Regions from separate parts of the Lysinibacillus sp. NPDC092081 genome, predicted to be linked through region 2. Evidence: riboswitches for the same ligand, from Rfam matches in the RefSeq annotation. Region 2 holds a riboswitch; the other holds the start of a gene.

Region 1 (15,599 bases), on a different contig from region 2:
CTTTTAAAATTCGATTTGTCATTTTGTCATAGCCTTTTGCATTTGGGTGGAAGAAATCCGTATGATAAACGAGCTCTTTATTTGAATCAAACAAGTCCTCCACTGATACATAGCACGCATTAGTATCTTTCTTTGCTATGTCTTCAATGACTTTATTCCACTCGGTAATAATTGTATCAAATTCATTCGCTTCATTTGTCACGATTGAAAATGGGTTGTAAAAACCGATAAGTAATAAAGGCACTGTTGGATTTTTTGCTCGTATACCTTCAATAATTTTACTATAGCGTTTCTTATATGCCCGCAATTCTTTATCAAAAGCATCGCGTTTCAAATTAAACAGATCGTGTTTAACAATCTTCATGACATCATTTCCACCCATAGTAATTGAAATGAGCTGTGCTTTTTGCAACTCTTCATCATAATGCCCTTTTTCCACTAATTTTAATAGCTGATCACTACGTCTTCCTCTTTTTCCTCGATTATCGACTTCAACATCTGAAATCGAGGGCCAAGCTCCCAATGAATCTGTTAATCTTCCAACAAAACCGTCTTTACTATACTCATCACCAACACCGGCTGTTAAAGAATCTCCGAGTGCTAAGTATTGTAGTTGCTTTGCGTTTTTATCATCAATTTTCCGTAAATCCTCTGGTGATGGCTCAAAAAAATGTTCAAAAATTTGCGTCAATACATTCTTTGAGGTTTTTTCCTCATTTTCTGTTTGTTGCTCATCCTGTTTCATATCTTGCTCCGTCCCTGCGTGCTCCCCTTCTGGTTCGGCTTGCGGATTCGGTTCATCTATTGATATTGCACAACCACTTAGTACTATGACGGTCAAACATGACAAAACTATCATTCGCCAAATGCTCATTTGACCACCTTCCATCATTTGCTTACTTCTATTATAGAATAGTTCGTACTGCAATGAAAAGTGGCTATACCTAGGTATTCTTTAAAAAGTGGAGTTTACAACATTTTTCTGATTGTATAAATAGGTATTTACCTTTCAATAATAAAAAGCCACTACAATTATTTATGTAGTAGCTCTCATATATTATTCTGCAAAATAAATAAAACCGATTGCACCTGGGCCCGTATGTGTCGAGATGATTGGTGAAGTAAAGGCAATTTCTACTTCATTAAAACCTGTTCCCTCAATTAATTCTTTTAATGGTCCACCCATCGTTGTTAGTCCCTCAGCGTGAGAAATTCCAACTGCCTTTACTGTTTTTCCAGCAGTATCCGCTTGGAATTGTTTAAATAAGTAGTTCACAACCTGTTTATGACTACGTACTTTAGATACAGGATTGTAAGCGCCACCTTCTAAGTTTGCAATGACCTTTATGTTCAGCAATGAACCGATAAAACCTGTACCTTTCCCAATTCGTCCGCCTTTAATTAAGTTTTCAAGTGTGTCGACAACAACATACAAATACGTATTTTCGCGAACCTTGTCCAGACGTGCAATAATCTCTTCGACAGTAGCACCTGCATCACGCATTTTAATTGCCTCACGTAATTGAAAAGCTAGACCAAAGGCGATAAAACGTGAATCAATAACAGTTACATCTGCATCCGCCATTTGCGCTGCTTGACGAGCCGATTCAACTGTTCCACTCATACCACCAGTCATATGAATCGAAATAATTTGATCTCCGTCTTTACCTAGCTCATCGTATAATTCTTTAAATTTCCCCGGTGCAGGTTGTGAGCTTTTCGGTAAATTTTCGGCATTTTTCATTGTCCCTAAAAAAGATTGTGGCTCTATATCAACACCATCTGTATATGTTTTTCCATCAATTTGAATCGTTAAAGGCACAATATGTATACCGTGCTGTGCTATTTCTTCCTTTGTTAAATCACAAGTTGAGTCCGTTACTATATGAATTCGTCCCACTTCGACACATCCTTTTACTTCATTAAAATTTATTATATAGACTAATGAATCATTATGTAAACATGACATTTGTCATTAGATTTCACTCGTTTCAGTCCATTTGTATTCGCTCCTTGGATACTATAGCGCTTTGTCGATTCCTTGTCTAACAAAGTCCCTCAAGCATTTCAACATTTATATGACACTTTTGATGTTGAAAACATGACAAATGTAAATACCAGGATGAAAATTATTGGGGTATAGTAAACATATGCACGAAAGGAGTGTTCGATATGATAGATTCTTTTGACTACAAAACATGGAAGGAAGAATTGTGGAATGCCATTACACATGGCATTGGATTTATCGCAAGTATACCAGCGTTAGTTGTTCTAATTTTAGCAGCTGTACAAACCGGAAGTGCGCTCCAAATTACTACGTTTTCTATTTTTGGTGCCTCTGTGATCATTTTATTTTTAATGTCAACATTGCTACATAGTATGCCAGAAAAATATAAGCACTTTTTCGCTATTCTTGACCATTCCTCTATTTACATTTTAATTGCAGGAACGTATACACCTTTTCTATTAATCGCAATTGGTGGCACGCTGGGCATTACTTTATTATGTATAATTTGGTCACTTGCGATACTAGGCGTTATTTTTAAATGCTTTTTTATTAATCGATTTGAGAAACTTTCTTTAATTTTTTACATCGGTATGGGCTGGCTGATTATTTTTGCTGTAAAACCTGTCTATCTTTTCTTAGGTTTTCATGGTTTTGCTTTACTGTTAGCGGGCGGGCTTTTCTATACGATTGGAGCTCTCTTTTATGCATGGCGCTCACTTCCCTACAATCATACAATTTGGCATTTGTTTGTGTTAGCTGGTTGTGGTGCGATGTATGCTTGTGTTTATTTTTACTTATAAAAATTAAACAAAAAAAATCGCCCTACACATACCTAGGAGCGATTTTTTTGTTATTGGGTGTTACCTCTTAGTTCCTCCGCTAATGCCTTTATTGCCCACATCATTTCTTGCTTATTTTCTTCATTATTCATGTTATTCCTCGCATGAAGTAGAACGGGTCGAATCGATTCTACTGAACGTCCAAATTCGTACATCCATTCGTAGCGCGGCACCATCCACGTATGAAAATGGTGTGTCGTATCTTCATTATAAAAATAATAAACATACTCTATCCCCAAAACGTCCCTTTGAGCCTTTCTGATTTTTGATAAAAGGTTTATATAATCTATTTTTTCCTCATCGTTTAGTTCGTCAAAGTATTTAATATGGCGCTTAGAAGCCAAGATGATTAATCCTTTTATCGGATAAGCAACATCTTGATGGGCATGAAAATAATCCGTTTCAATGACTACGCCCCCATCCAGTTCAATGCGTCCACTCGTTATTGCACAGCTCAAACATTCAACTTCTATCGTTTCTCCATTTGATAAGGTTATTTTTCTCACAGATGCTCCCCTTCTCATATTTTATCCGTCGCTACGGGCGGTCTTTCCGTCGCTTTGGTGGCTCTTTCCGTCACTTTGACGTTTCTTTCCATCAACTGCGATGGACTTATCGAATTTTACGTGCCCAATCAGAACGTAAATCAACCCCACGTTATGCTGATGAGCCTTACAATCATTTATTCTACAAATATTTCCAAACACCTTTATTTAGTAACAAAAAAAGCACAGTCATTCTTAACCGTGCTTCTACCTATTTTCTTTAGTTCTTACGTTCAAAAATCTCATATTGGAATGTGTAACCCTCTGGTGCTGTTTCTGGTGCATCTGAGGATACTTGTACATAATCCTGCTCATATTTCGGGAAGTATGTATCCCCATTAAACGAATGATTGATTTTTGTAATGTACAAGCGATCTGCTATATCCATGCATAAGCGGAAAATTTGCTCGCCGCCAATAATCATAATTTCTGGAACATCCCCAGCAAGGGCGAGGGCACCCTCTAAGCTTGTCACTACTTCAATCCCATCCGCATGGTAACTATCGTCGCGAGTAATCACAATATTACGTCGACCAGGAAGCGGTCTACCGATGGATTCGAATGTTTTACGCCCCATAATCATTGGCTTCCCCATCGTTTTCTCCTTAAAATATTTTAAATCCCCAGGCAAATGCCACGGCATGCCATTTTCATAGCCAATCACATAATTATTATCATGTGCCACAATTAAAGAAATCATATTGTCCCTCCAAATACTATCGTTCATTATATTATAAACATAATTTTACTTTACAATCAGATTATTTCTGCTTAGAAATTAAATTATTTTCTTTTCTGATTCTAAATCCTAGTATTTTTATAAGAATAGTTTATAATAAGGTTAACAAAAGAAATTTAAAGGATTGATGAAGATGACAAAATTAAGAGATGAAGCGATCCATTATATAAAAGCAAGTGAATCTTCTAAACAGTACTATGAATTAACACCACAAGAAGCGAGAGCCGTTCGAATAGTGCCAAAATGTACGTTACCAAATAGCCCGCAGCTCGCGGCAATTGACAATAGAAAAATAACAGTTCGAGATGGTGCACAAATTAATGTGCGTATTTATAGACCTACTTTAGACGAAAAACTTCCAGTCATTGTTTATTATCATGGAGGCGGTTGGGTATTTGGAAATATAGACTCTACGGATGCAGGCTGTCAGCTATTAGCAGAAAAAGCGCAAGCAATCGTTGTATCGGTTGATTATCGCCTAGCACCAGAATATCCATTCCCTACCCCGCTCTACGATGCTTATGACAGTTTCGTATGGGTTTACGAAAACATCGGAAATTTCGGTGGAGATACCGCAAATCTTACAGTCGCTGGTGATAGCGCAGGCGGAAACTTAGCAACAGTTGTCGCCTACTTAGCTGCGACATTAAATGGACCTGCGATTAAAGCACAGGCACTTATTTATCCTGTAGTCAATGTTGATTTTACAACGACTTCTTACAATGCTTACGGGGAACACTTCGGCTTAGACAAACAAGGGATGCAGTGGTTTGCAGGTCATTACACAGATCAACCAAACTATATGGATCCTCTTGTTTCCCCACTTCAGATTGAGGATTTAAGTGTTTTACCGAAAACGATCATTATTGCTGCAGAGGCAGATGTCCTTTACGATGAAGGTCTTGCATACGCACAAAAGCTTACGGATGCCGGAGTGACTGTTGAGCATGTAAATATGACTGGTTTAATCCATAGCTACTTTAGTAAAATGAATTTTTTCGAACAAGCAACGATCGAAACAGCTGAAAAAATTGCTAATTTCGTGAAATAAGTTTGTCTATCAGCATAAAATAGTGCGATAATAGAGCAAAATGTTTTTTAAAGGATGACAACATGACACAAACTACTGCTTTACAAATTAACAATCCCTTTTCTGATCAATTAAAAAAAGGCTATCCTCTCATTTCAAAAGATGCAGTTGATGCACGCCATCTTCCTAAAGAAGAAGGTGCACTTCTAAGACTTATGGACAATCATAACCGTTTTATTGGCACAGGATACTATGGCTTACAAAACAAAGGTATTGGTTGGGTGCTAACAAACGATGCGAACGAAAAAATAGACAAAGCCTTTTTTATGAAAAAATTTAAAAAGGCCATTCAAAATCGAGAAGCATTTTTCAACGATTCTCAAACAACAGCCTTTCGAATCTTTAATGGCGAAGGTGATGGCATAGGCGGTATGACAATCGACTTTTTCGATTCTTACTATATGATAAGCTGGTATAGCGCAGGCATTTACTCATTTAAAGAAAAGGTATATGAAGCACTAGCAGAGACAGTAGATTACAAAGCCATTTATGAGAAAAAACGTTTCGATACTAAAGGACAGTATATGGAACAGGACGATTTCGTCATGGGAACACCCGGCGAATTTCCGATTATCGTAACGGAAAATAGTATGAAATACGCTGTCAATTTAAATGATGGAGCCATGACAGGTATTTTCCTTGATCAACGAGAAGTGAGACTTGCCATTCGTGATCGTTATTCGGACGGTAAAAATATGCTAAATACGTTCTCTTATACGGGAGCATTTTCTGTCGCAGCGGCACTTGGAGGAGCAATAAAAACAACTAGTGTAGATGTAGCCAAGCGTAGTTTAGCTAAAACAATTGAGCAATTTAGCGTCAACAGTATTGACTACGAATCACAGGATATTAAAGTAATGGATGTCTTCAACTATTTTAAATATGCTCAGCGCCATAATTTAAAATTTGACCTTGTCGTTTTAGATCCACCTAGCTTTGCACGTACGAAGGAAAGAACGTTCTCAACTGCGAAAGATTATCCTAAATTACTCGTAGATACAATCGCCATTACGGAGAAAAACGGTGTCATTGTTGCTTCAACGAACAATGCAAGCTTTGGGATGAAAAAGTTCAAGAGCTTTATTGACCAAGCATTTAAAGAAACTAAAACAGCCTATAAAATTGTTGAAGAATTTAGCTTACCAAAGGATTTCCGTGCCCCACGTGAATACCCAGAATTCAATTACTTAAAGGTTGTTTTTATTCAAAAACTCAACTAATTGAACTAGACAGAATCACTTCCAGGTGATTCTGTCTTTTTGTTTGGGAAGAATAAACAGAAAAACTCTTTCATGTATTGTTAGAATTTTCTGTATGCCATATAATGTAATTTATAATTATAGTCCTATCACCATAACGTAGGGTTGATTTCCGTTCCGTTTGGGCGCTTTGCCGCTTCGCTTCGCTGCAGGGTCTCGGGCCAACACGATGTTGGTCACGAAGGCGTTATCACAGGATGTGATGGTTTTAGCCTTCGTTCCTCTATCGCTGATCCCCAAGGAGTCGCCCAGTCGAAACGAAGATCAACTTATCTCATGGCATACGTTTTAACATTTGGCATTCTTAATTTTGGTGATTTTCATTTTATAAAATATTGATAAATGGAGATGATTGAATGAGATATGTTCGTGAAAAGTTAATGATTACTACAGAAAGACTCGTTCTTAGACTATTTCAAAAATCCGATGCAGAAACGGTTACAAAGCTTTGCAATAATTATAATATTTATAAAAGCACCATGTACCTACCTTATCCCTATAGCTTAAATGATGCATTATCATGGATAGAACATCATTACGATTATTTTATGGAGGATATTTCGTACGAGTTTGCTGTTACAGATAAGGAAACTGGCGAATTATATGGTGCCATTGCGTTATCGAATAATAAACATTTTAATCAAGGTGAAATAGCCTATTGGATTGGCGAGGAGTATTGGGGAAAAGGCTATGCCACGGAGGCAGCGCAATCGATTGTACAATTTGCTTTTGAAGAAAAGAAACTGCATAAAGTGTTTGCTCGATATTTTTCTACGAACCCTGCTTCAGGAAAAGTAATGGAGAAGATTGGCATGAAACAAGAAGGAATTTTAAAGGAACATATTATTAAAGACGGTAAATACGAGGATTTAGTATATTATGGAATAATTAATAAATAGCCTAGTTTCTCAAAAAGATGTTTCCGACTATTTAGTTCCTTTACCTTAATTCTTCTTTTGATAAGGCTGTTTTCTAAAAGATTGTTGTTGAAATGATTCGGTAGGCTTTACCCGGACCTAATACAGGAATATTACCACAAGTATGAAAAAATTAAAAAGATGTTCAAAAAGGAGAGCCTTTTTGAACATCTTTACTTTATTTCAATGGAATATTCAGTTCAATATTTTTTCCAATAGGATTGAAGTAATAGCTAATATATAATTTTGCTTTGCCATCATAATTTTCAAAGTTCTCCGTTGCATATAGGTACTGCTCATCATCTGAGTAAGAGCCACCTGTAAATTCTAACGGTGTGCCATCTGCTTTTACAGCACTATTTAGAAACGAATGTCGCACTCTATCATCCCATTTCTTTGCAGCAACGGATACACCTTGCTGCAAAGAAATATCCCAATCCAAATATTCGGGCTTCGTGAGTACTTCTTTTGTGCCAAAATCAACTTCGATAAAATCCTCGCCCTTTGGAACGGCATGAACAGCTCCAATTAATATTTTGAGTGAATCTGAATCATGGAAATAGTTACTTTGTAAATTTAGTGTGAATTTGCCGTCGCGAATATTTCGGCTTATATACATGGCATTTTTAACGACCGCTTCTCTTCGCTCCCCATTTTCCGTCTCGACCGCAATATCATCAAGCGCTAAAATTTGCATCGTATTCGCTTCATCTAATTCAATATCGATTGCCGTTCTTAGTGGAGAACGGCGAATTTGTGTAATCGTAAATTTCTGACCACCTACGTCTACAATACGATTCGCAGTAATAATTTTTTCCTTTGCGATTTCGTTTTGTAGTGAAAACGGTATCGTCATTTCAATGTTCCCCTTATCTTTATCATAAAAACGAAAAACCGCTTTAAAATCCTTTGATGTATAAGCGAAAGGCTCTGAAAAACTATAATCTACCGAAGAAGAGATGCGTGTTTGATGTGATGAATTGCTTGTAAATGAACCCCCTTTAATTTCTTCGTTCCCTTGAAACAAATGAACTTCCTCCAAGTGTAATTCCGAAATATCAAATGAGGCATCGGCGTCATAGTAAAGTACTAATCCTGAATTATCTGCAATCACGCCTTGCAATGTAAGCGATAGTCCATTTTTAGACTGCGTCGCATTGATTTCTTCATAGTAGTCATTGTCCACAATATCTTTTATCCCTTTATCTCTTACAACCGCAGATACAATTGCTTGAAAGCCAGGTATTTTTGCAACATGGCTAGCAATAGTAGGAGAAACACGAATTGAAAATAAAAAGCTTAAGCAAAACAAAAAGGCTATTGAAACCGAAACAATGCGCTTCTTTGCTCTTTTTTCTCGTTGAACTTTACGAAACATATCCATCCGTACTTGTTGAAGTTTCTCTTTTGGAACGTTAATCGGTAGTTTACTCATAGCCAGTCCTCCTTTTCTCCAGCGAAGTTTCTAAGCTTTTTTAGTATGTGATGAAGCTTAGACTTTACAGTACCCTCCGGAATTTGATTTAACTCGGCAATTTCTTTGTTTTTTAGTTGCTGAAAATATTTCATATAGACGAGTTGCTGCTCCGACAAGGATAAGTGTTCCAATAACCTCTCCATATCAGAGTAGATGACCCATTCAACTTGGTGATGTTCCTGAATTGAAACGGTTGGTTGACGTTTTCGTAAATGGTCTTTACAACAATTGATTAAGACGCGCACGAGCCATGTTCTGGCATATTCTTGCTGTTTAACGGTATGCATTTTTTTCAGTGCCTTGTAAACTAGGTCCTGCATCACGTCTAAAGCGTCTTCCTCATTTTTCAGATATGTAAAAGCCATGCGATATAAAATATCTTCATCCATTTCAATAAGTGAAAGTATCGCTTGATGATCCCCACGAATAGCACGCTGCACGATTTCAAATTCCATCCTTTTCGCCTCCTTCCTCCATTAGACGGAGCGATGCTTCATTTCGTTCAAAAATTTTAAAATTATTTAGGAAACCGTCTATGGATTTGCCTTTACTCTTTGCGTCAAAGATGTTCCTTTGAAGATATTTTTATTTCCTTCTTCAACGAACCTGCGCCGTTAGTTGAAGAGTAGCAATCTTTACGAAAACAGCTTTTGTTAAACAAGGCATGTAAAAATAATAGGTGGCAAAAGGAGTATTTTCACTTCTTTTGCCACCTATATTTATTTTATAGATATTTCACAAACCAATCCCTAATATATTCTAGTCTATTGATTCGTAACGTTGGTTTTCCGCTTCTAGAAAGTTCGTGATTGGATTCAGGGAAGCGAACAAATTTAGTTTCTTTTTTACGATGTTTTAAGGCAATAAATAATTGCTCTGCTTGTTCAATCGGACAGCGATAGTCTTTTTCGCTGTGTAAAATCAACAGTGGCGTCTCCACATTGTCTACATATTTAAGTGGCGAATGATTCCATAGCTTCTCTATATCGTCAAGTCCCGCTTGGATTTGCCAGTCATTGAAGTAATAGCCGATATCACTTACGCCGTAAAAGCTAATCCAGTTAGAAATGCAACGTTGCGTAACAGCAGCTTTAAAGCGATTTGTATGACCGACAATCCAGTTTGTCATGAAGCCCCCATAGCTCCCACCTGTCACCCCGAGACGGTTTTTGTCAATGAAATCATAATGCTCCAATGCATAGTCAACAGCGGCCATTAGATCATTATAATCATTGCCGCCATAATCACCACGAACCGCATCCACAAATTTTTGACCGTAGCCATGGCTTCCGCGAGGATTCGTAAAGAGAACCGCATAACCTTGTGCAGCAAGAATTTGGAATTCGTTAAAATATGAATTGGCATACATAGCGTGAGGTCCACCATGGATTTCAAGAATAAGTGGGTACTTTTCTCCTTCTTCATAGCCAATAGGCTTCATCATCCAACCGCTTACTTTCCAGCCATCTGCCCCTTCATATTCAATTGCTTCTGGAACAGATAATTCTTTCGTCTTTAAAAATTCTTCATTAACTGTAGTAAGCTGTTCCTTTTCACCGGTATTTAAATTTACGTAAAATAGATCACCAGGGTTTGTAGTCGTGCTGATTGCGACTACTGCTTTATCATTTTTATGATCAAGCGTAAAACCATAGACATACTGATCATCATGAATAGCTGGATATAATTCTCCAGATAGATTGCCAAAATAAATCGCTGTATTTCCATGATCCGTCACTTGGAAGTAAAAGCTTTTGTTATCATCCAACCATTGGATACGCGGAGCAACGACACCTTGCAGGAAATCACCGACGACAAAATCACCGACTGACGCGTCAAATTCACTCGTTACACATGTCGTATTGTTATTTTCCAAATCATAAATCCATAGCTTTGCTTGTGTCGCATTTTCAAATTCTCTTTCACTTCCAATATAAGCTACGTAACGGCTATTCGGTGACCATGATGTTTGGTAAAACACCCCTGTTCCTTCCGTTAACTTGCGACCATGTTTCGTTTCTAAATCCAATAAGTAAATATCACACACGAATGAAAAATCTTGATCCTCTGTTAAGTCAGCAATGTAAGAAAGATATTTTCCGTTTGGAGACCATGTACCAAGTTGTAAATTATGTTTTCCTTCCGTAACTAGCTCTAATTCTCCAGATTCCAGATTGACGATGGCAATTTGAGAAAATTGCTCCATATCAATAAACCCAGCAGCATCTGACTTATATTTCATCTTTTCTATTTCAAGTGGTTTAAGTTCTTTATCCTCTTTCTTATCTTTTTCAGCTTTATCATAAACGCTTTCATTTTTACCTAAATTTGCCGAGAATGCTATATTCTTACCACACGGAGACCAAACAGGCGATGTCGCACCATTTTTACAATTAGTAACTTGTTTCGCTTCCCCACCTGCTTTAGAAAGCACAAAAATCTGTGGTTTGCCATTTCTCGTTGATACAAACGCTATTTTACTGCCATCAGGAGACCAAACAGGTGAATTCGTTTTATCTTCACCAAATGTCCATTGTTGAGGCTTTTTTTCATGCAAGTTTATGTAAAACAAATTAGACACGTAGTCCTTTTTCTTCTCATCAATATGCGTCTCTACATACACAACTTCTGTTCCGTCAGGTGATACTTGTGGATCTGCCACAGATTTTAATTGATATAGATCTTCTGGTTGAATCCCTTGTTTCAAAGTCATATTTTAAATCCCCTTTGTGTTGAATTTTCATTACTTAGTAGAATATTTCGACGCCCTAAGTATTATTCCTGCTTTTAAGGAGAAATTGTTTTTTTATCCCAGAGAGGATTTTACAGTGGTGAGAATTCCAACGGGTGACCCGAATATTATTGAGCAAGACATCTATATTGTTCACCGTATTGAACTAGGAATTAATTATAGTTGATTAACAACCAAATAAAATTTCTTGCTTTCATAATTCGATTAAGTCTTACTTTTTAACATCTTCCAATAATCAGCAGATTTTGTTCTGCTATAAAATTTATAAAAAGGTTCATTTGGACGTGCATGTTCCTTATAGAGACTGATGATTTGCTTTAAAAAATCTTCAATATGCTCCACGCCTACCCTTTTTGCAAATAGAGCTCCGGCTTGTGCATTCGCCCCCATTGGTACTGCTCCTAAATAGACGTCAAAGCTATCCTTTTGATAGACAAGCCCAATATCATCATACACCGCATTATAACAGGCAGAGGCACAGCCATTGACGTTTACACGTAATCTTGTAGGGACCGTTATTCCTTCTAATGAATGATATAGCTGTTCAGTAATCGGTGCTGCCTCCATCTTATCCCCATCACAAAAATCACAGGCCTTCATCGCCACAATCGGTCCTTGCTTTGCCACATACAGACCAGCATCTTCTAGATCCTCAATCGTATTTGCTACATCTATTGTTGGAATAGATAATAATATGCTGTAAGAGGCTGAATATTTGATAGCACCAGTTTCCCCTACAACCTTAGCTATTGTTTTAAATTGTACAGGAGTATAATGCTTATTAATAATGCCGGGACTTACGGCAAGACGAGTAAAATCTCCATTACTGTTTAGCTTTTCAAAGGTTTTATCCGGTATATTTGTACGGAATGCACTCATTTATTCCTCTCCTTATAAAAAAAGAGCTAGCAAAACGCTAGCCCAGATTTTTTCTAGTTTTTAAAGCTTTCAGGATAGAAGCCTTTTGCTAATACTTGAATAGCTTCTGCAGCACGAACTCCTTCTGACGCAGCAGAAAGCGGTAAGATCACAAAGCGTTCATTTTTTACTGCTTCCGTTTCTTTTAGGGCTGGATCATTTTTTAAGAAATTTATTTTTTCTTCCGCTGTAGTTTCTCCGTAATCAACGACTACAACAACTTCTGGATTTCGTTCTACTACATCCTCTTTTGATACCGTAGTCCATCCTGATTCTACATCACCAAAAATATTTTTACCGCCAGCCATAGTGACTAGCTCATTCATAAAGTTCTGTCCAGCAGTAAAGACATCTTTATCTCCACTATCAAACACTAAAACGCGCATTTCTTTCCCATCTTGCGGTAATTTTGCTCGAACTGCCTCGACATCCTTTGTCATTTTCTCAATTAAAGCTTCTCCACGATCCTCAACGCGGAAAATTTTTGCGATATTTCGAATATCTGTGAAAATATCGTCTAAAGTAGGTTTCGTCATGTTTGAGGCAGTATGTAAATAGGTGTGAATCCCCAATGTCTCAAGCTCCTCCTGCGTACCAACACCTTTCTCTCCAAAGGCACTTTTCCAACCACCGTATAAAAAGTCTGCTTCAGCATTAATAACCTGCTCCTTTGAAGGATACTGTTCAGCTAACACAGGCACTTTATCGTAGGCAGCTTGCAGGGGCTCGTAAATTTTATCATCTAAGTATGCCGTCCCTACCATGGAATCTTCTAAACCTAAAGCCAGCATAATTTCTGTCACGTGCTGATTTAAGCTAATCGCTTTTTTGGGTGCTTCCTTATATACTTGTGTTGTTCCATTATTTTCAATGGTTACTTCTGTCGTTTCAGCTTGTGAAGGCTCTATTTTCTCACCCTTCGCTGCAGATTCTGGTTTGTCCTTTGCGTTACACGCGCCCAATATAGCGATCAATGCTATTGCAAAGACAAGCCATAATTGTTTCCATTTCTTCATGTCCTCTTCTCCTTTGATGTTAAATATATAGAAAGAAATCATTAGACTTCTTTGCTACCAAGTTCGTATTACAAGAAGTTAAAAAGGGCATAAAAAAATCCCCTTGTTTCCAAGAGGTTAGCATAGCGAAAGAAAGGTTCTTCAACCTGTTCACTATCTCCATCCTCGTGGTTTAAGTAAAAAATATATATTGGCAGGTATCCTGGCTTAGGTTCATCATCTATACGCCTTCCCATAGCGTGGCTACAGTGGCATCTCGTATAGACTCCCCATTTACAGTTGCGGGACAGCATCGGATTTGCACCGATTTCCCTTTTAAGCAAATGACAAAATCATTTGCACCAATACGTCGTTTTTATTTTGTTGTAAATAATCAGATACACAATCTTACAAATAAATCATAATCATAAATATATTAACACTATTGCGACATAAACTCTACACGAAATATTTTTTCACCCATTTCTGTTACAATGTTGATATGAATTAATAGAAACGAGGATTTTTTATGAATGTAACAATTGGAGTACTTGCTCACGTTGATGCAGGAAAAACAACATTTTCTGAGCAGTTACTATTTCATACAAACAGTATTCAAGCCCGTGGTCGAGTAGATCACCAGGACACATTTCTAGATAATCATGAGCTAGAGCGTCAGCGAGGCATTACGATTTTTGCAGAGCAAGGTCGCATGACGATTGGAAATGATACATATACGTTAATCGATACACCTGGACACGTCGATTTCTCGCCAGAGATGGAGCGTGCAATTCGGGTTATGGATTATGCCATTATTATTGTTAGTGCGGTTGAAGGACTACAAGGTCATACGGAAACAGTGTGGCAACTTTTACGCCAATATCACGTTCCAACCTTTTTCTTTATCAACAAAATTGACCGTGAAGGAGCGGATGTTGGAGCCGTAATGGCACAGCTTCAAAAGGACTGCTCTCAGGATGTACTATTAGTAGATGAACCGCTCCGTTCGGACTATGTTTCAACTCACATGATGGAGTGGCTTGCTGAACGTGATGAGCAGCTTCTCGATGCTTTTCTTAATGAGACATTGGATAGCTCTAGCTGCCTTACTCACTTACAAACGATGGTTAAACAGGAAAAGGCCTTTCTATGTTTTTCTGGCTCTGCCTTGAAAGATATTGGGATAAAGGAATTCCTAGCACAGCTTCCCCTACTTACAGAAACACATTTAAATAACAATGCCCCGTTCCAAGGTGAAGTGTTTAAAATTCGTCATGATGGGCATCAACGCTTAACTTTTTTAAAGGCACAACAAGGAACGTTACATGTGCGTGATGAATTTTCCTTTGGAGATGTAACAGAAAAAGTGACTGAGATTCGACTATACAATGGCAGTCGTTATGTAACAGTTCAAGAGGTCGAGGCCGGGGAGATTTTCGCTGTTAAAGGAATTAGTCAAGCAAACATCGGAGATATCATTGGTAATTCAGGTAACCCGCAGCCTTATGAATTAGTACCGACATTACAGGCGAAAGTACAATATGAAGGCGATCAACATATAAAGGATGTATTAAAAATTTTCCGCACACTCGAAGCGGAAGAACCATCATTACGTGTGCTGTGGCATGAAAAATTTCAAGAAATTCATGTACATATTATGGGTGTCATCCAACTCGAGGTTCTTGTCGACGTGCTTAATAAACGCTTCTCACTAGACATTTCATTTAGCGAACCCCAGATTTTATATATGGAAACGATCGCAACAACGGTGACAGGCTATGGTCATTTTGAGCCATTAAAGCATTATGCAGAAGTACATTTATTGATGGAGCCAAATACACGCGGTACTGGTAATACATTTGTCAATGCATGTCATGCGGATGATTTATCGGTAGGGCATCAACGACTCATTGAAAAACATTTATTCGAGCGCGCTCATCATGGGCTGTTAACAGGATTCCCTGTGACAGATGTTCGCTTCACTCTTTTAACGGGACGCGCACATATTAAACATACTGATGGTGGCGACTTCCGTGAGGCATCATTTCGAGCATTACGGC
Region 2 (15,599 bases):
AGTTTTCATCGCCGCCACCCTTCGCTTTTTCAATTGCTTTTTCAATAATATGTTTAGGAACACTGTATGTTTTTGCTCGTTCAAGAACAACTTTAAGGGCACGGTTTGACTCAGGATCTGGTTCGCCTGATTTAGCTGCCACATAAATTTCACGTCCGAATTTTGCATTTACACGACTTGTGCTTTGGTCTTTAGACGCTTTCTTTTCTTTAATATTGTTCCACTTACGACCCATAGTTTCCACTCTCTTCCAAATAATAAGTTTATAAAAATCATAGATGCGCAGTTGCACATCTGTAAATGGTAATTAAATACTTATCGTATCTTTACTCTGCAAATAATAACACAATTTATGCTTACAAAGCTAGATTTCCAATGCTTAAGATATTGATTACTTACAGCTTGTGTTGCCCTTTGATTTTTTCTAATAGTGCATGACAACCTTCTAAGGCTAAATCATAGGTTTCTTGAAAATCTCCTGTATAGTATGGATCAGGCACGTCTTTTCGATGGTCAGTTAAATCTAAAAAGCGGAAAATCTTAGGAGAATCAGGATTGCCAAGCATCGTTCGGATATTGTGTATATTGCTTTCATCCATGCCAATAATGTAATCAAAATTTTCAAAGTCAGCCTTTTGTAATTGTCGTCCCTGCATACCCTTTGTTGAGATGCCATATTCTTTTAGCTTATCTTGTGTTCCTCTGTGAGGTGGTTCGCCAATATGCCAAGAGCTTGTTGCAGCCGAATCTACCTCAACTTTATGACTCAAATGCTCTTTCCTTACCAAATCACGCATGACCGCTTCAGCCATTGGCGAGCGACAAATATTACCTAAACATACAAAAAGCACTCGAATCATTTCTATATCCTCCTACAACAAAGCACTCAAAATCAATCGATCCTGAGTGCTTTCTAAGTCATTTCTTTTCTGCCACAATTCGCTTTTCTAATTCCTCTGTTAAAGCCATCAGTTCATGCTCAAGGCGATGTGTAAATTCCTCGCGCCCTTCTTTACCCTTACCCGTTACATAAAATGGCTCGCCATAAATTAGATAACCCTTTCCACGCTTAAAGACATCGCCAACATTACGCGCACCAACGTAAGCGGCTGGTACAATTTGGGTTTTGGACAGCTGTGCTATTGTAATCGCACCTTGCTTTAAATCCGAACCCTCAGCATTTCGTGTACCAGATGGGAAAATCCCTACGATTTTACCCTCTTTCAATAACTGTGAAGGAATTTTAATAACACTTGGTCCTGGATTGTCACGATCAACCGGAAAAGCATTTAATCGTTCAATTAGCCAGCCAAGACCTTTTATATCAAACAACTGCTTTTTAGCCATAAAGTGAATTTCTCGAGGAGTCATTGAAACTCCAAGATTTAAAATATCAACATAACCCGTATGTGTACATGCAATAATAAACCCACCTTCCTTCGGTAAGTTTTGCTCCTCATATACACGCGCCTTTGAGCCCGTTAATTTTAATATCACTTTGACAAGATTTGCTATAAATTTATACACTGTTTCATTCCTACCTTATTCAATAGTTATCCCCATTGTAATCGAAAAGACCAGTATACTGCAATTGCATATGAAATAACTAGACTCTTCCCACTAATACATCAACATCAATCGTAATTTCATTTAACTCGATATTGGCTTCCTCTTTTTTATGCCAGCCCATCGGTGTCATTTCAAGCAGTGCTGGTACAAGCTCTGTAGCTAGCGGTATCGTATAAGTAATACGCTCCACACTAACATCATCAAAGCTTTCTTTAAAGCGAGCAACTATTTGTTCATTCGAATACGACTCTTTAGTAGAATCCGCATATAATTGAGCTCGAAGCTCATGTAGGTACCCGCTTTGAGGGACAACCTTAACAACACAACCATTGTGAGTTAATAGACGTTTAAATTCTTCGTAATTGGCGGGCGATAAAATATTTAATATGGCATCGAAGCTTGATCTCGCAAATGGACTTTTCGCTAAATCACCAACACACCAAATTTGCTCTGGATAATGACGGGATGCAGCAAGTATACCTTCTTTCGCTATATCAATACCAATGCCAATACAGTTACCTTTTTGCCCCCCCATAATACGGGCTAAATGTGAACCCTCACCACAGCCTGTATCCAGCACGGTTTCTGCGTTAGCAATTAGCTCTCCGATTTTATCTTCTACTAAATTATAGATACCACTATCAATAACCGCTTTTCTAGATTCAAAGAGATCTTTACTGTACTTAGAAACAGCTCCATGTGTCAGCATATTGACATAACCCTGCTTGGCAATATCAAAAGAATGATTTGAGGAACATACTAATCTACCCTGCTCAAAAACATCCATTGACTCCTGACAAATTGGACAAGCAAAAAGCTTCATATTTTTCTCCATTAAGGCTGCCCCTGCAGCTCTTTTAGAAAGTGCTCCCATTAATTTGCCTCCTTCTGTTCTGTAGGTGAAACAAGCGCGAAACGCTCCCACTTACGACTTCTCCATCTAAAGTATACGATAATGGCTCGCATCCATTCATCTGCCGAAATCGCTAGCCAAATACCTACTAAACCCCAATCTAAAACGAATACAAACAAGTAGCCGAGCGGGAGGCTCATACATACCATTGATAAGAAACCGATTTTCACCGGGAATCTTGCATCCCCAGAGGCACGCAATGAGTTAATAACTACAATATTCATCGTACGCCCTGTTTCAAGCAGAATACTTAATGCTAGGACAGATGCTCCGATTGCTATGACCTCTGGATTATCAGTAAAAACGTGCATAAGTTGCTTACGGAACATCGTCACAACAGCAACCATAGTGATCGTAAAGGCGAAAGCGGCTCGTACACTTGACCAAAGCTGATGATAAGCTTGATCTTTTTTACCAGCACCGACATTTCGCCCAATAATTATAGCCGTACCTGTCCCGATTGCAATCGCAAATAAATACGTAAACATCGAAATATTCATGGCATACTGTCTTGCAGCAAGTGTCTCTGCGCCTAAATACGTTGCATAATAAAGGAAGACAATCTGACAAAACTGATAAAGCACCTGCTCAAATGCTGACGGTAAGCCTATATTTAATATTTTCCGAACATATTCCTTTGAATACTCAAAATAATGTTCTAGCTTCACTCTTACATCCATGACTTGATAAAACAGCCAGAAAAAAACGAGAATTGCTAATCCACGACTTATAACAGAGGAAATAGCAGCTCCTTTTACACCTAACTCTGGTAATCCTAAATTACCGAAGATTAAACCGTAGTTTAATACAACGTGTAGCACATTCATACCTAGTGATACATACATCGTTTGCTTTGTCCATCCATGTACACGGATTATCGCTGCCAATGCATTTATAATTGCCTGTAAAAAAATAAAGCTTCCTATAATTACTAAATAGCTTTGAGCGTATTTAAGCACTTCCCCCTGCAAGTTCATGATAGTCATTAAATGACTTGAAAAGAAGAAAAATAAGACACTCATCATTAGTCCAACGACCAAATTCATCGTTACTGCTAAAGCGGAAATCTTTGCAGCTTCAAAAATGCGCCTTGAACCTAAATATTGAGATACAACAATGGAAGCACCATTACCAACTACTTCAAGTATTAAAATGGCAATATGAATATATTGATTGGCTGCACCAACTCCTGATACAGCGTTGTCTGATAAAGCACTGAGCATAAATGTATCGGCTAGTCCCATTAACATAAATAAAAATACTTCTAAGAATATCGGCCACGTTAAATGGAACAAACTTAACTTATCTGTCTCTTGTATATCACTTTCTTTTAATGTATCTGCCAATACTTTCACTTCTCCTATACGCTTCATAAAGATAGATTTTACGGGCAGTTAATCTCCCACCTATCAATTTTGATGCGGGAGTTTTGTACCTGACGCTTCGCTTACGGTACAAATAAATTACGGCCCGTTAACACGGGATAAAAATATATAGTATCTTATCATAGATTTTTAGAGTGTAAAGGGTTTTTAGAATGAAACATTAAAAGATTACGTAAAGCTAGTAGAATACGCAAAAAAATCCCCCTCACAAATTTATGTGAAAGGGTTTCTTATCATAGTAAGCAATGGTCCTGCAATTGCTTACGTTTTTCTGTGGTTAAGCCCAACTCTTGCTCTAAAAAAGTGGCCTTAGAGCCATATCGGTTATCCATTGCATCAAATGCTGCTTGTAAATAGTCCTCACGGGCAGACATTAAGGCATAAAATTGCTGTAATTCTCGCTCGCTATAATCTTGCTGAATCGTCTGAGCCATTCGTTCTACTAAGGGACGTAGATGTACATTTGTATCTAAATAGTCCTCCATTATCGTTTCCTCAGGTACATCTAAAGCAAGTAAAATCAGTGCACTGCCAATACCTGTTCGATCCTTCCCGACCGCACAATGATGAACAAGCCCTAAATTTTCAGGATGTTGAATCATTGCTATTAACTTTTTAAACGAGTCATTATTAAAAGGCATTTGTGCATAAAATTCTCTGAACATCTCTGGGCTTACAACCTTATAAAAATCTTTTCCACCAGTGTTTGTAGGCATCTCAAAAGCATGATTTCCCTTTGCTGGTATTTGAATATACTTGGCATACGGGAATTCCGGATTAGGATTATTTTGAGCCTCATGGTTGTCTCGATAATCAAAAATTGTTTTCACACCTAGCGTTTCAAATAGCCCCTTATCTGCTTTCGTCATTTTACCAAGTGCTGCTGAACGATACATCAAACCATTCTTAATAGCACGCCCATCTCTCGACTTATAACCACCCATATCCCGAAAATTATAGACTGCCTCAAACGGAGTAATCTTCATATCAAACTGTTTCACTCACTGCACCTCTCTCTGTTAGCAAGCATTCTCATCTCTATTTTATCGAACAATTCGATATAATACCAATTTTCACACTAGGAGATGTTATACACTACTTAGAGAGCGATAAGGGGATTTATTTGAACGTTATCTTTATTGCAGCGGAGCTAGGTGGCCGTATTACCTGATCATTTTTTCATCAAAACTGAGCGGGGTTTCTCTTTACCCGATCACTTTTCCTCCAAGCGGAGCAGGGTCAAGGAATCTTCCTAGTAAAGTGCTCACACTACCAGAGTAATTACCTATTAAAAAAGCTGCCCTTGATAAAGGACAGCTCTAAAATACTATTTTTCAAAATAGATTATTTAAATAACTCAGGGTATACTGCTTTGGCTATCAACTCAACAGCTTCGCCAATACGCGGACCCGGACGGTTTGAAATATCAGTATCTATAAAATAAACCGCTTTATTTTGAATGGCAGTGATTGAATTCCATCCATCACGAGAAAGGATTTCTGTCGTTGGGTTTTTCACATAGTTTACTGTTGTTAAAATGACATCTGGATTTTTCGCAATAATATCTTCCTCAGATACCTTTGTCCAGCTTTTGAGGTCAGCAAAAACGTTCTTAACATTTGCAGCATTTAAAATCTCTTGTTGGAATGTACCAGAACCAGGTGTATATATGTCTGGCTTTGGACTAATTTCGAAATAGATATTTTTTGGCTCTTTCACATCTTTGACTTTCGCTTGAACTGCCGCAATTTTAGCTTTAATATCTTCATTTAACTTGTCGCCTTTATCTTTGATTCCCATAACCGTTGCGATTTGTTGGATATCCCCATAAACATCATCAAATGATTTAGCTGATTGAATGGCAAATACTTTAATACCTGCGTCTTCGAGACCTTTTAAGGCATTTAAATTTTCTTCATCGCCTCCAGTTGTATAGGCAATAACGACATCTGGCTTTAACGCTAAAATACGCTCACTATTGAATTTTACAGAATCAGAAACACGCTCAATTTTTTGCGCTTCTTCTGGATACGTATCATACTCAGTTGCACCAACGATTTTATCACCCACACCTAGAGCAAATAGAACTTCTGTATTACTTGGTTGCAATGAAACAACCGTTTTAGGTACGGCATTAAACTCTACTTCTACGCCTCGGTCATCCTTAACTTTATAGCTAGTTTTCTCAACTTGTTGATCTTCTTTAGAAATAGTCTCTTTATTAGTATCCGCTTTCGTGCCACAGCCAACTAATACGAGTGCTAGCATTAACACAGAAAGCCATTGTAGCTTAAACATTTTCTTCATTTCATTGATTCTCCTTTTTCTTTTTCATCGGGTATGACTTGCTAATAAACGGTATTTCAGCAATACCAGCCTGCTGATTCATAAAGACAGCCATTACAAAAAATACATTGGCTAGTAATCCTAAATAATCAAAGAGAATAGCAGGTACTTCCCGTTCTTCAGATACTTTGTGCAAAACTCGATATGATTTTTTCGCCTCACTACGGCATAAATGTAATGCAGTAGCAGCCTCTGTTCCTTGAGGTAATACAAAGTTCTGTATTTCATCCTTAACATGACTAACATAGAAATCATAGCGATCACTGAGCCAAGTCAAATCATCTTCGGATACCGCTAATTTACCTCGGACTGAGCCATTTACATGGTAAGCCATTGGTAAAATGGCTAGTAAATTATCTGCTACTACCTCTACCGTTTCCTTTTTTACCGCCGCCAAAGCGACGCCAATATGTGTTGTAAGGCTATCCGTTCGAATTTCAAAATCTACAGTTGATGCCTTTTCACGCATAAATGGATAACAAGAATAACGTGCATCTTTTTTCAAATCTAAGTCCCCGCTTTCCTTCGTGAAAAATTCTTACTTTAATTTCGCCTTGGCGTAATTGTCGTCCGGAGTCTTTATCTTCATTTAAATGAAGATAAACATCCTTCTTTGGATTTCAGCAGGTGAAATATAAGTGCACATAAAAAAAAACGTTATTTCCACTCCTAAGGAAACAACGAAAATAACATAAAAATTGTCGCATGATACGACATAGCCTATGTATTTGCCGCATATTCTCCTAGCTTCCGAAGAGTTATCTATACGTTCAAACAAAGGTCGGTCTCCTGGCTTGTACAGTTCATTCAATCACATTGTGAGTCATAAAAAACCTTCCCATCAAATAATTCGACAGTGGTATATCTTTATGATTCCTGTACTTACAGTTGCGGAAACAGCTTCGGTTTTTCACCGAATTCCCGATTATGCTATAGTTCAGCACCCTTATTCTGCAAGAATTATTCACTTGTAAAGCAGTTTAACATAGATTGATAGGAAAAAATAGCTGTGGAATTTGAATAAACCAATACGATGGAGAAAAATCATGCATGTATTACCTTTTGCACACGGATATTTTCACTGCCCCCATGGGTATTCATCCTGATCGTGCAGTCGTTTTATTTTTTCATACTTTATAAAAACTATTTCTTAACGAAGGTATTGCGCAAAAAAATAGACATTTCATAACTTTTAACGGATAGCATTCTTATATTTCTTTTTGTATTTAACATCTCTCTCTTCCTCAATTAAACGCTGTGCAATCTCTAGTAGTTTTTGGTCATTCGTTGCATCGAATAGCTTTTTAAAGGATACAATAATATCATAGCGTATTAATGTCGGGTGCTTTTCGTCTAAGCATATTTGAAATCTTTTCGCCAAATATGAAACGACTAAATCTCTTTGTACCTGCCCTGCTAAACCTATTCTCCAAATTGCCTGTAAAGTATGCCTCGCAGTCACTGTTTTTTCATCATACGTTACGGCCCAAATCTTTAAAAAGTCCTCTAATACTCTTTCTTCAGGATCACTTTTTGCTGCCAATGCGCATAAAAATTGTGCAGCACTTGCTCGCACATGTTCGTTTTTGTATGTAAGAGCCTGAATAAGTTGTTCCCAAACTGAATATGTCCAATCAACTGGTTCCTGCATAATTTTCATTAATTCTTCGTATGATTTGTATTGTATATCACGGTCACGCTCTGTTAAATTACTAAAAAGTTGCAAAATCTCTTTTTCCATGATTCATCCCTACCTTTATTGTTTCAGAACGTAAAAAATGGTGTACTTGTAAGTGTTGTCTTCATTTCTATTATTCGTTACTTTACTACTACGAAATTAAAGTCGCAAATGATTTTAATTACAAAGCAAGCTCCCGTATTGTATATTTCAAAATTATCAGAAACGAGGCTAAACATGCAAGGGAACATTTCTTTCAGTTATGTAAAGATACATTTTACACGTTAGCTTTATTATTGGAGGTGTCACACTTTATTGGCCTCTTTTAAAATCCAACCAAAATACACAATAACGATGACAATCATTATATGGATAACTAGTAATATTCCTTCTCTCGGCCCCATTATCATTTTAGTAACTAGGGCTATAGTAGTAAAAATATCTACTTATGTAAATTTATTCATCATAGATGTTATTTTACTCATTATTCGTCGAGTAGTCGACCCTAAATTAATGGATCACCCTATCGGTTGCGTGATGGGTTTACTCGCTCGATCTTAAATATAGCATTGTTTGAAGTAATATTTTAATCAGTTGGTTATGGGCTAAACTCTAATACTCATCAAATAATAAAAAAGATCATCTTTGTTTTTACAAAGATGACCTTTTCGCTATTTAAATCGTCTATATAATAGTAAGGCTTATTGAATACGACCGAAGCCTACTAAATATTGATTCCACCAATCAAGTGATTCAACAACAACACCTTTGTTTTGAGCATCGATCATCGTGTTGTTTCCTAAGTAAATACCTACATGCGCTATGCCTGAACCATAGCTGAAGAATACTAGGTCACCTACACGTGCTTCACCTGCTGAAATACGTTGTGTCGCTAAATATTGTTGTGATGCTGTACGTGGTAAAGATACGCCTGCTTGTTTGTAAGACCATTGTACAAGACCTGAACAATCAAATCCTGTTGATGGGTTACTGCCACCCCAAACATAGCTACGGCCTAGGAATTGCTTTGCAGTTGAAATAGCATCACCTGAAGATGCAGTACCTGAACCAGAACCAACAACGACTTGTTGTGTTGATTTTTCATTGTTCGCTTTGCTGCTGTTGTTAGCGTTGCTACCATTGTTAGCGTTGCTGTTGTTACTGTTACTATTGTTGTTTGTTGCTTGTACAACTGGAGTAGCTGCTTGAAGTGCACGTAAACGAGCTGCTTCTTCCTCTGCTGCTTTACGTTCTGCTTCTAAACGTTCTTCTTCTTGTTTCGTTGCAATTTGTGCCTTTAATGCAAGAGATTTCGCTTCATTTTCAGCTTTTTTTACTTCCATTTCGCTTTCCTTTTGTTGAAGCTCTTGGAATTGCTTTTGAAGCTCTTTTTGTTTTTCATCTAATGTTGTTTTTTGATTCTCTAAGTTAGCCTTATCTGCTTCTTGTTGATCTACTAATTCTTGGTCAGCATCCATTAATGTTTTTACCGCTACGACACGGTCCATTAAATCTGCAAAGCTTTTTGAGTCAAGAACCGCACTTAAATAAATACCCACAGTAGTATCTTGAGCTTGGTATGCAGCCATACGATCACTTAAAATCGCTGAACGTTGCTCAATACGTTTTTTAGTATCTACAATATTTGCATCAACTTCTTTAATATCTGCTTGTACTTTGTTAAATACTTTTACTTTTTCATCGATCTCTTGTTGTAGTTTAGTTAATTCGTCTTGAAGTTTTTTAACCTCTGTATCTATTTTAGCTTTCTTATCAATCATTTGTTGAGATGTTTCTTCTGCGTGCACTACGGTTGGTTGAACTGTATTAAATAATAAGCCGCCAGCTAGTGCTAATGCTAGCACCATCGACTTACGCCATTTATTTCGTTTACCCACGTTATTCTTTCCCTTCACTAGTCAATTTCGCTCTTAGTATTTTAATGTAATCACTGGAACGATTTCTTGCATTTATTCTTATATTTTATTAGCCTTTTAAAGTTTAGCATTATTAGCATAACTTTTATACTATTTCACGTCTTTTTAATCGTTTAGTAAAACTCGAAACATTCTTGTAACATTCACGTAAATTCATAGATATTCTACAAAATAACGTTTTATTCTACATAACAACGTTTTTAACTACTTTACCATTAGACCCACTATTTGTTTTGTAATGTTTTTGTAATATTTATCGAGCGCATTTATCAATTATGCTCTGGCATAATTGCGTCCGGAATCGGTTAGGCCAACATGAAGTTGGTCACTAAGGCGTTTTCACAGGATGTGAAGTTCTTAGCCTCAGTTCCTCTATTTCAGCAGATGTTTGGACACCAGCTGAAATAAGTTAAAATAAAAAGAGGGTAGGGAGCATTTCCCCTACCTCAGCTTGTTGACTAAAGAATAGATATCAATAATGTGTTTTAATAATCAAAGATTGATTTTCACTCCGAGTTGGCGCTTCCTATTGCCTCATAGAACGTAGCGCTTGGATAGAAAGCCGTACTAAAAGAATGGCACATAAAAATAAGCCTAAGTATGCGGCTGTATTTAAGTAAACAGCGTACGTGTCACGAATAAATTGTGAGATTGCTAAAAGTGCTACAGAAATAATGCCAAAGGTAATACCTACGAGAAGTAAGACGAAACGGGAAAACAAATTCGTAATAAAACGAGCATTATCCTCATCCGAAAAAACATCGTGATGTAAGATGATTTTTCCGCTCTCCACCCGTTGAATGAGCTGGTCAACTCGTCTTGGCATTTTGCGCAATGCCGGAATAAGCATTGCTAATTCTTCTTGTATACGTTCCTTTGTTGCCATCGGTTCTTTAAATGGCTTCAGGAAGGTTGCGCGCATATATGCGGATGAAAAATCTTTCGCTTCCGTAAAAATATCAAAACTTGGGTCAATTACCCGTAATGTCCCCTCCAATGTTACTAATGAACGCAGCGCTAAACCTACTGCTGGATAGAAAGCAAGACCGAAATCACGAACAACCGTAAATAACGCATGTATTAATTCCACTGTTGGAATTCGATCCACGTAAGAGATTTTCAAGAGAATTTGATCAATTGCTTGCTCTATCTTTGCACGATCTGCATGATCAGCATTTTCAACCAATAATGTTAAGCCGTCAAATAAAGTACTTGAATCAGTTAGATGAATCCCCATTAAAATTAGCTTTAAGCCCTCTTGTTGTGTAGCTCCCAAACGGCCAACAGCCCCAAAATCAAGAAGGATCGGTGTGCCATCCATCTCATCAATATGAATATTTCCTGGATGTGGATCTGCATGAAATATACCCGAAAAAAGCATTTGTTCAATGAAGGAGTATAAAACAGTCCGTGCAAACTGCCTACGATTATTTTCTAATTGATTAAATTCAGCCGCAGCATTTGCAACGCTTTTCCCCCGTACATATTCCATGACAATAATATTTTCATGACAATATTCTGGATAGATTTTAGGAATCCTTACCTTATAATCGCTTTTGGTAAGAGCATTCGTCACCTGCATTGTATTACGAGCCTCAATATCTAAATGAATTTCCTCGCGTAACCCATCGCCAAATCCTTTAGCAAGCTCTCGGAAACCAAGTGACTCAGCCCATGTAGACTTGTTTGAAAGCCAATTGGCAAATTCCTCTAAAATATCGAGATCGTCTCGCATGATTCCCTTCACTTCTGGACGTAGTAGCTTCACCACGACTTCATCAAAATTTTTCAATCGTGCCTTATGTACTTGTCCAATAGATGCTGCCGCAATAGGCTCCATTTGAAAGCTTGCAAATATTTCATTCATAGGCTTCGGAAGTGAATCTTCTAAAATTTGTGTTACCTGCTCTGACGATAATGGCTTCACACTATGTTGTAATTTCTCTAACTCGTCAATAAAGATAGGTGAAAACAGTTCCCTACGAGTAGAAAGTACCTGACCAAATTTAATAAATATTCCACCACACTGCTCCAAAGTCACCCTTAAAGCAATAGCAAGCTCCTTTTCATTTTCTCGTTGTCTTGTGTATTTAATCGTTTGAACAACGCCATTTGTCACTGCTATTTTTAACACCTGACGCAAACGCTTTTGCTGTCGCCAGTAGCTACGAAGCCGCAATAATAAATTTTTTTTGCCATTCCGGCGATCTCTAGCTGTAATACCACTTGGATCGAAAAGTTCAAAAACGAGATAGAGCAGCATCGAAATTAGTAGCATGCAGCCAATCCAAACAAGTGTACTGACCTCTGTCACTGTTTGCATCATTGGTTCGTATAAAAAGTTTGTATGACGTAAATAGGTATACCAGTAAACAAAGGACGTTAGCGTCACACTAATGACTACAGAAAGAACCCTACGTATAAAATTAATGTTTGAACCAATTAATCGACCACTTACAAAATAAATAAGCCCTGATACAACAATGATTTGGATTAAAAATTTCAAAAAAATCAACAGCGTCACCTCCGATGCTATTTCCTAATACTGCTAGTATAACAAATTACGACCTGTACTTCTTTTAATGTTTAGAACGAGTAACCAGAGAAATAGTTCTTTATTAAAGGATATGGTTTTGAACCACTTCACTGCACTCCAAGGTCTCATCTGCCTATACAACCTCAGATGTAGATTTCCATCTTTAGATAAAAAAATACCTTTAGACATAAATTATCTAAAGGTAAATCAAAACGCGTATTATTTCTACTCGCAAGGGACGCTCTCTCTTCATTTTAGTTAGCGGAAAGTACTTGTTCCCAATTTATTGTGCCATTTTTAACTTGTTCCCGTTTTTCTTTATTCATAATATCATTGGGACGTCCGCCTTTTGGCCAATCTTTATTATGATTTGCCCATTCAGGTCGATCCTGCGATAAAATAAAGGCTGCTAAATCAGCGGCATCTTGATCTGTCAAAGTACCAGTTGCACCTACTGGCATATTATGTTTGATGTAGCCGGCCATTTTTGACATTCGCGCCATACCCGCTCCATCATTGAATGAGTTTTCACCCCATAACGCCGGACCTATATTAGCACCAGTGCCTGAGCCATCAACTGCGTGACAAGCGATACAAGACTGGGCATATACTTCCTCACCGTTCTTAACATCCGGTATAGGGATGTTCTTCATAGTACTTGTACCTACCCATTCACGCTCTGCCCCGATAGGTACACCTTCTGAAATATAGGAGAAGTACGAGACCATCGCTTCTAACTCTTTACTATTCATGTCAAATTTCTTTCCGTTCATACTGCGAACCATACAACCATTAATACGTTCCTCAATCGTTACAATATCACCTGAGCGTGCAATATATTGAGGATAATTCGCCATAACACCTACTAATGACGAAACTTGCTCATCGTAACCCGCCCCTGCATGACAGCTTGTGCAAGACAATTGATTCCCAACATACTCTTCTGCAGCAACATGTGTATTATTTACAAGCTCATAGCCATCTAATATCGCTTCCTTCATAGGCCCATCTGGTACTTCTTCAATGCTTGGCGGCGCATAGACAACTGACTGAGCAGCTGCTGATGTTGGTATTTTTGTTTGTACAGCGGCTTCATTGCTTTCTCCTTTAGCATCCCCTAAAATTTTGTCGCTAATGACTGCCCCCACAAAAAGTGTACATGCTAACAATACTGTCCCCGCTACTCCTGCTACTATAGGTTTCATCTACAATACCCCCCTTTGTATAATCACCTATATTTTAGCAAAACAGCATATTTTTCGATGTGAATTTTCTCACACCTCACGTAAATAGAATCATTTAGCGGATAAAATTATGAAATTTATTGTTCTATAACACATTAAACGAGACTTAATACCTCTTATAGTATGTACTATTTCCTATTTGTAGCTAACGCTTCACTTCAGGGCCGATAAACATTTCTGAATGAAGATAAAAATGCCAAGCACAGCACTGTACTCGACATTTTAGCGTTTCACTATAATTTACATTCACCATCAGCACAAATAGCTTCACCATCGCCTACCATCTTTAATACCGGCTGAATCCCAGCTATCTCTGCCGCTTGATGCAATGTTCGTACGAAAACTTCATTTGGCTCAGCACCTTTAATACCGTAACGATTTTCAAAAACAAAGAACGGAACACTTTGTACATCTAATTGTTGGGCATCATATCGATCTCTGTCTAAAGCTTCACTGAAGTCGTTCGATGCTAGTACACCCTTTGCTATTTCAACATCTAAGTCTAAATTTTCAATGACTTTTAACAAGAACCTCTCATCGTTTAAGTCTTTTCCTTCCGTAAAATAACCACTCATAAGCTCTTCCGTATAGACCGACTCTTTGCCAAACTGTTTTGTCCATTTTGCCAATCGATGCGCTTTTTCAGTATGCGCTGTTTTCATATCTTCAAAATTGTAACGCAAACCAACCTCTTCGGCCCGTATTGCTATACCCTTAGTAATTTCCTTTACTTCTTCTATCGTAGAATCCAATTTTGCAGTCATACCCTCATGTAAAGTTGGTGCATCTTTCTTAGGCGTATGTGGTCCAATTTGAAATGCTTTGTATTCAATTTCTACCTGTCCTGAATAACCTGCCAAGTTAATGGCGCGTTCCAATTCTTTTTTGCCAATGTAGCAGAACGGACATGTGAAATCTGAGAAAATCTCAATTTTCATTTACTACAGCCTCCTACAATATATCTATCCAAATTTTAATGGCAGTGGCCAAAATGAGCACTGCTAAAATAGCTTGTAAAATTTTTGTATTTAATTTTTTCCCTGCTTTTGCACCTAGTGGAGCTGCTATTAGGCTTGCTACAATCATAATGAATGCAGGATAATAATCAACTTGTCCCGTCATCAATTTTCCAATTGTCCCGCCTATAGAGGATATAAAAGTAATAGCAAGGCTTGTAGCGATTGTCATACGTGTCGGTACACCTAATACAACTAGCATTATCGGCACTAACAAGAAGCCACCACCTGCTCCAACAATCCCCGATCCAATACCAACAATAAAAGCTAATACAGTCGCTATCGGTTTATTGAACGTTACCTCATCCAATGGCTTATCGTCAATTTGCTTCTTAGGAATAAACATCATCACTGCGGCAATCAATGCCAATACACCATAAACGACGTTAACCCCCACTTCAGATAAAAATTGGGAGCCGTAACTACCCACGAAACTTCCTGCTAATACGGCACTACCCATATATATAATCAGTGATTTATTTAAATAACCACCTTTTCGATATGCCCACACCCCAGCAAGAGAGGCAAAAAACACTTCTACCGCACTAATACCTGATACCTCATGTGCTGAAAATGCTGCAAAACCAAGTAAAGGTGGGATATATAATAACATTGGATATTTAATAATTGCTCCGCCAATTCCCAGCATTCCTGATATAAATGAACCGACAAAACCAATCAAAAATATTGTAATGATCCATGCTAAACCCATCTTTTTTCCTTCTTTCTGGTCACTTGCGCCTTAATGGCATTGTCATTTCCACCAATATCAAATGAAAGGAGGGTTGTTCTTAACTTCAAATAGAAGAGACAACCCTCACCTGCATTAAGCTTTTTGAATAAAGAATGTAATGACACCAGCGTCTTCAGATTTATCTAAAATTGTATGACCGCCAGCTTTTGCCCAAGCAGGAATATCCGCAAGAGCTCCCTTATCTGTTACTAGAACCTCTAAAATTTCACCTGAAGCCAATG

The links. A riboswitch is a leader RNA that binds a small molecule or an ion and turns the genes downstream of it on or off. The one in region 2 is predicted to bind cobalamin.
Region 1: it holds a riboswitch for cobalamin, as region 2 does, so the genes downstream of both, ACIQLB_RS16730 (ABC transporter substrate-binding protein) here and ACIQLB_RS10410 (hypothetical protein) in region 2, are expected to answer to the same signal.

The regions. Positions count from the first base shown of each region.
Region 1 covers NZ_JBIVRU010000012.1:36,594-52,192, forward strand. The annotation lists gene ACIQLB_RS16670 (GDSL-type esterase/lipase family protein) at 1-874, opposite strand, end outside; gene ACIQLB_RS16675 (DegV family protein) at 1,058-1,900, opposite strand; gene trhA (PAQR family membrane homeostasis protein TrhA) at 2,173-2,808, shown strand; gene ACIQLB_RS16685 (HIT family protein) at 2,859-3,353, opposite strand; gene ACIQLB_RS16690 (dihydrofolate reductase) at 3,613-4,092, opposite strand; gene ACIQLB_RS16695 (alpha/beta hydrolase) at 4,265-5,182, shown strand; gene ACIQLB_RS16700 (class I SAM-dependent rRNA methyltransferase) at 5,245-6,441, shown strand; gene ACIQLB_RS16705 (GNAT family N-acetyltransferase) at 6,837-7,379, shown strand; gene ACIQLB_RS16710 (DUF4179 domain-containing protein) at 7,576-8,832, opposite strand; gene ACIQLB_RS16715 (sigma-70 family RNA polymerase sigma factor) at 8,829-9,329, opposite strand; gene ACIQLB_RS16720 (S9 family peptidase) at 9,599-11,587, opposite strand; gene ACIQLB_RS16725 (precorrin-3B methylase) at 11,831-12,505, opposite strand; gene ACIQLB_RS16730 (ABC transporter substrate-binding protein) at 12,559-13,560, opposite strand; cobalamin riboswitch at 13,736-13,921, opposite strand; gene ACIQLB_RS16735 (GTP-binding protein) at 14,069-15,599, shown strand, end outside.
Region 2 covers NZ_JBIVRU010000005.1:40,414-56,012, forward strand. The annotation lists gene ACIQLB_RS10375 (YebC/PmpR family DNA-binding transcriptional regulator) at 1-235, opposite strand, end outside; gene ACIQLB_RS10380 (low molecular weight protein-tyrosine-phosphatase) at 396-860, opposite strand; gene ACIQLB_RS10385 (lysophospholipid acyltransferase family protein) at 919-1,527, opposite strand; gene ACIQLB_RS10390 (putative RNA methyltransferase) at 1,607-2,443, opposite strand; gene ACIQLB_RS10395 (MATE family efflux transporter) at 2,443-3,855, opposite strand; gene ACIQLB_RS10400 (tyrosine-protein phosphatase) at 4,101-4,868, opposite strand; gene ACIQLB_RS10405 (ABC transporter substrate-binding protein) at 5,212-6,174, opposite strand; gene ACIQLB_RS10410 (hypothetical protein) at 6,176-6,718, opposite strand; cobalamin riboswitch at 6,976-7,177, opposite strand; gene ACIQLB_RS10415 (hypothetical protein) at 7,406-7,954, opposite strand; gene ACIQLB_RS10420 (hypothetical protein) at 8,207-8,452, shown strand; gene ACIQLB_RS10425 (C40 family peptidase) at 8,593-9,807, opposite strand; gene ACIQLB_RS10430 (ABC1 kinase family protein) at 10,355-12,343, opposite strand; gene ACIQLB_RS10435 (c-type cytochrome) at 12,619-13,569, opposite strand; gene ACIQLB_RS10440 (DsbA family oxidoreductase) at 13,842-14,546, opposite strand; gene ACIQLB_RS10445 (sulfite exporter TauE/SafE family protein) at 14,560-15,336, opposite strand; gene ACIQLB_RS10450 (sulfurtransferase TusA family protein) at 15,451-15,599, opposite strand, start outside.